DNA from 2 places in the Rossellomorea sp. QJM3NY_18 genome. Region 1 is predicted to be linked to the other one. Evidence: a T-box and tRNA genes for the amino acid it is inferred to sense, from the RefSeq annotation. Region 1 holds a T-box; the other holds one or more tRNA genes.
What was found. A T-box is a leader RNA that pairs with one kind of tRNA and senses whether it is charged. The one in region 1 lies ahead of tyrS (tyrosine--tRNA ligase), so its partner is inferred to be a tRNA-Tyr.
Positions count from the first base shown of each region.

Region 2: it encodes a tRNA-Tyr, which carries the amino acid that the T-box ahead of tyrS (tyrosine--tRNA ligase) is inferred to sense. The anticodon was not compared.

Region 1 is NZ_CM149659.1:3,370,843-3,373,028, reverse strand. It holds gene AC0VXY_RS17450 (transglycosylase domain-containing protein) at 1-326, opposite strand, end outside; T-box leader at 513-722, shown strand; gene tyrS (tyrosine--tRNA ligase) at 777-2,039, shown strand.
Region 2 is NZ_CM149659.1:175,042-177,227, forward strand. It holds rRNA gene AC0VXY_RS00960 (23S ribosomal RNA) at 1-271, shown strand, start outside; rRNA gene rrf (5S ribosomal RNA) at 550-666, shown strand; tRNA gene AC0VXY_RS00970 (tRNA-Asn) at 675-749, shown strand; tRNA gene AC0VXY_RS00975 (tRNA-Thr) at 752-824, shown strand; tRNA gene AC0VXY_RS00980 (tRNA-Glu) at 844-918, shown strand; tRNA gene AC0VXY_RS00985 (tRNA-Val) at 960-1,035, shown strand; tRNA gene AC0VXY_RS00990 (tRNA-Thr) at 1,140-1,215, shown strand; tRNA gene AC0VXY_RS00995 (tRNA-Tyr) at 1,229-1,312, shown strand; tRNA gene AC0VXY_RS01000 (tRNA-Gln) at 1,381-1,455, shown strand; tRNA gene AC0VXY_RS01005 (tRNA-Lys) at 1,460-1,532, shown strand; tRNA gene AC0VXY_RS01010 (tRNA-Ala) at 1,577-1,652, shown strand; gene rocF (arginase) at 1,909-2,186, shown strand, end outside.

The DNA.
Region 1 (2,186 bases):
ACTTCTTCCCGTTCCAGGTCGGTCCGGAGTTTCCCGAGATAGACATCGTCCGAGAAGTAAAGTCGAGAGGTTTCCTCGTAGTTGTAGATGTCCTTTTTCATTTGGTCATAAGGACGGATTGGTTCTTCCTTGACGAGTGAAGCGAAATAACCCGCTCCGACTCCTCCTGCAAATGCGAATCCCAATACAAAGATCACGATCAGGATCAAAGACAGGTTCCAGAATACACCGTATGTAATTCTTGCTCGTTTTTGTAGTCTAGTATTTGAAAAGAACCTGATTGCAGGGTCTAATTTTTCACGTAATATGTTCCATTTTTCCTTCATATATCATTCCCCCCAGAACATTCCCATTATAGCATAATTACAGGAAGGCTGTCGTAAAAAGTCAAATAAAATGGTCTTTTATCATCCGTTTAGTTGACTATTATTTTGGAATATGGTAAAAACCTAATATAGCGAAATGAATGATGATCCGGCATATATTCGGATTTCTGTATGAAAAATAAATGTGTAAACGCAATGAGAGGAATAAGTAGTCTGCCTTCCCTGTTACGAAGAGAGTCAGTGGGTGCTGTGAACTGACACAAATGGCCGATGAATTACATCCTGGAGCTTTTGCTGTGAACTTCTAGTAGCAGCAAACGGTGCAAGCCGTTATCTTGAATGAGTGAAGGATGTTATTCCTTAATTTGGGTGGTACCGCGCGACAGCGTCCCTGCATATATGCAGGGACTTTTTTGTTGTCAGCATGTTTATCAAAAGGAGGAAATAAAGATGGATTTACTAAAGGACTTGGAATGGCGTGGGATCACGTATCAGCAAACGGATGCAGATGGCTTGAAGGACCTGTTGAATAAAGAAAGCATTTCGATTTACTGCGGGATCGATCCGACAGCGGACAGTATGCATATCGGGCATCTGCTTCCATTCCTGACGCTTCGCCGTTTCCAGAATCAAGGGCATCGTCCCCTTGTACTGGTTGGAGGGGCAACAGGTTTGATCGGTGACCCGAGCGGTAAAAACGAAGAGCGGAAACTGCAGACGGTTGAAGCGATTCAGGGGAATGTAGCGAGCATTAAAGGGCAGCTCCAAAGCATCTTTGATTTCGAAGGGGAAAACGGGGCAGTGATGGTGAATAACTATGACTGGATCGGAGCAATGGACGTTGTGACTTTCCTTCGTGATTTCGGTAAGCATGTAGGGGTGAATTACATGCTGGCGAAAGATACGATTTCGTCCCGTCTGGAATCGGGTATTTCGTTCACTGAATTTACGTATACGATTCTCCAGGCGATGGATTTCAATCATCTATACGACAACTACAATTGTAAGCTGCAGATCGGAGGCAGCGATCAGTGGGGGAATATCACGACCGGCCTTGAATTGATCAGACGTACACATGAAGAAGAAACGAAGGCATTTGGTTTCACGATTCCACTTGTAACGAAAGCGGACGGAACGAAATTCGGGAAAACAGAGAGCGGAGCAGTATGGCTCGATCCGAAGAAGACGTCTCCATATGAGTTCTACCAGTTCTGGATCAACGCGGCTGACGCAGATGTCGTGAAATACTTGAAATACTTTACCTTCCTTTCTCATGAAGAGATCGAGGCACTAGCTGCGTCCGTTGAAACAGAACCTCATCTTCGCAAAGCACAAAAGACACTGGCGGAAGAAATGACGAAGCTGATCCACGGTGAAGAAGCCCTTGATCAGGCGATCCGTATCACTCAAGCGTTATTCAGCGGTGACATCAAGTCATTGTCCGCTTCTGAAATACTGGAAGGATTCAAAGATGTCCCTTCTTTTGAACAGGCAAAAGGAGAAGAAATCGGATTGATCGATCTCCTCGTCAATGCGAAAATCTCGCCATCCAAGCGTCAGGCACGTGAAGACGTCGGGAACGGTGCGATCTACATCAACGGTGAACGTATCACGGATCTTCAGCATGTAATGGGCGAAGGGGATAAGATCGAAGGACAATTTACGATCATCCGACGCGGAAAGAAGAAATATTTCAGAGTTCAGTACGTATAATAGAATATAGAATCTATCAGCGCGGTATCCGTTTCTCTTATTTTGGAGCGGGTGCCGTGCTTTTTAAAATACAAAAAAACACTGCCCATAAAATGGACAGTGTCTCTTTCACAAAGATTAACGAGAGTAGAACTCAATGAATTAATC
Region 2 (2,186 bases), 1.1 Mb from region 1:
AGGAAATTTGAGAGGAGCTGTCCTTAGTACGAGAGGACCGGGATGGACGCACCGCTGGTGTACCAGTTGTCTTGCCAAAGGCATCGCTGGGTAGCTATGTGCGGAAGGGATAAGTGCTGAAAGCATCTAAGCATGAAGCCCCCCTCGAGATGAGATTTCCCATCACGTAAGTGAGTAAGATCCCTAGAAGATGACTAGGTAGATAGGTCAGAGATGGAAGCATGGCGACATGTGGAGTTGACTGATACTAATCGATCGAGGACTTAACCACATTATAAAGCGGAGGCGGCTTGAACAGAGACGACAAGCATTTCTGGGCAATCAGAAGAGGGTGCTTTTTCCCCTCAGCTGATTGAACTGAAATGACCTCGAGTCTCTAGCCGCCGGAGCTGGATTACTGTCTACTTGTAATAGTAGATACAACATTGGTCGATATTCGGCTTTCTTGACATCAATTCTTTATCTAGTTTTCAGGGAATGAATTTTCATTTATACCTTGATTTTTACTGAAAATATTATATAATAATATTTGTCATTGTAAGCAATATGTCTGGTGATAATGGCGAAGAGGTCACACCCGTTCCCATGCCGAACACGGAAGTTAAGCTCTTCAGCGCCGATGGTAGTTGGGGGATCTCCCCCTGTGAGAGTAGGACGTCGCCAGGCCAAATCATTCCGCAGTAGCTCAGTGGTAGAGCTATCGGCTGTTAACCGATCGGTCGCAAGTTCGAATCTTGCCTGCGGAGCCATTGCTTCCATAGCTCAGCAGGTAGAGTGCTTCCATGGTAAGGAAGAGGTCACCGGTTCGAGCCCGGTTGGAAGCTTTTATTTTTTTAACAAACCGGCCCATTGGTCAAGCGGTTAAGACACCGCCCTTTCACGGCGGTAACACGGGTTCGAATCCCGTATGGGTCACCATTTTCTTTTTGAAGGAAAAAGAAAATATATATATACATAACGGAGGATTAGCTCAGCTGGGAGAGCATCTGCCTTACAAGCAGAGGGTCGGCGGTTCGATCCCGTCATCCTCCACCAGGTTTTTTTACGAAAGTAAAATAAACTTCATTGGATTTTGCGTTAGCAAAATATCTTTCCATGAAATGCTTTCATTACGCAGTATTCATCACAAGTTTATATATGCCGGTGTAGCTCAACTGGTAGAGCAACTGACTTGTAATCAGTAGGTTGGGGGTTCAAGTCCTCTTGCCGGCACCATTGTTTTATAGCTGGAGGGGTAGCGAAGTGGCTAAACGCGGCGGACTGTAAATCCGCTCCTTCGGGTTCGGCAGTTCGAATCTGCCCCCCTCCACCATTTTGTATATTTCAGTGTAAAATGGACATCCTATAAATGTCCCTTTTTTATGCCATTCACGTAATTATTGGGCTATAGCCAAGCGGTAAGGCATCGCACTTTGACTGCGACATGCGTTGGTTCGAATCCAGCTAGCCCAGCCATTACGAGCCATTAGCTCAGTTGGTAGAGCATCTGACTTTTAATCAGAGGGTCGAAGGTTCGAATCCTTCATGGCTCATCACACATTTTCTCACATCTCTTGGTGTGAGAATTTCTCTATATGGGGCCTTAGCTCAGCTGGGAGAGCGCCTGCTTTGCACGCAGGAGGTCAGCGGTTCGATCCCGCTAGGCTCCACCAAAGATATTTTGCAAATGCAGAAATCTTTATCCGCTAACGAACGAAGCGAAAAAATCATCATACATACGACATGACTGGACCTCGAATCTTTTAGGAGATTTGAGGTTTTTTTGTTTAACTAATATTCTTACACACCCAATCATCAAAAACCCCTCTGTCCACGCATATATATGCACAATCCTGTCCGGTTGAGTCATCGGTCCCACTAGGGATACAATAGGGACAGGACGTAAATTTAGAATAGGGGGAATTTTTGATGAAAAGAAATATTTCAATTATTGGTGTACCGATGGATTTAGGTCAAATGCGTAGAGGTGTGGACATGGGACCGAGTGCCATTCGTTATGCAGGTATTGTTGAGAGACTTGAGAATCTCGGATATGACATTAAAGACCTGGGTGATATAGAGATTGGTCAAGCTGAGCGTGTACATAATAATCCTGATACAAATTTACGAAATTTGAAAGCGGTTGCTGAAGCGAGTGAAACACTTGCCGGTAAGGTGAATGAGGTCATTGGCAGCGGGGATTTCCC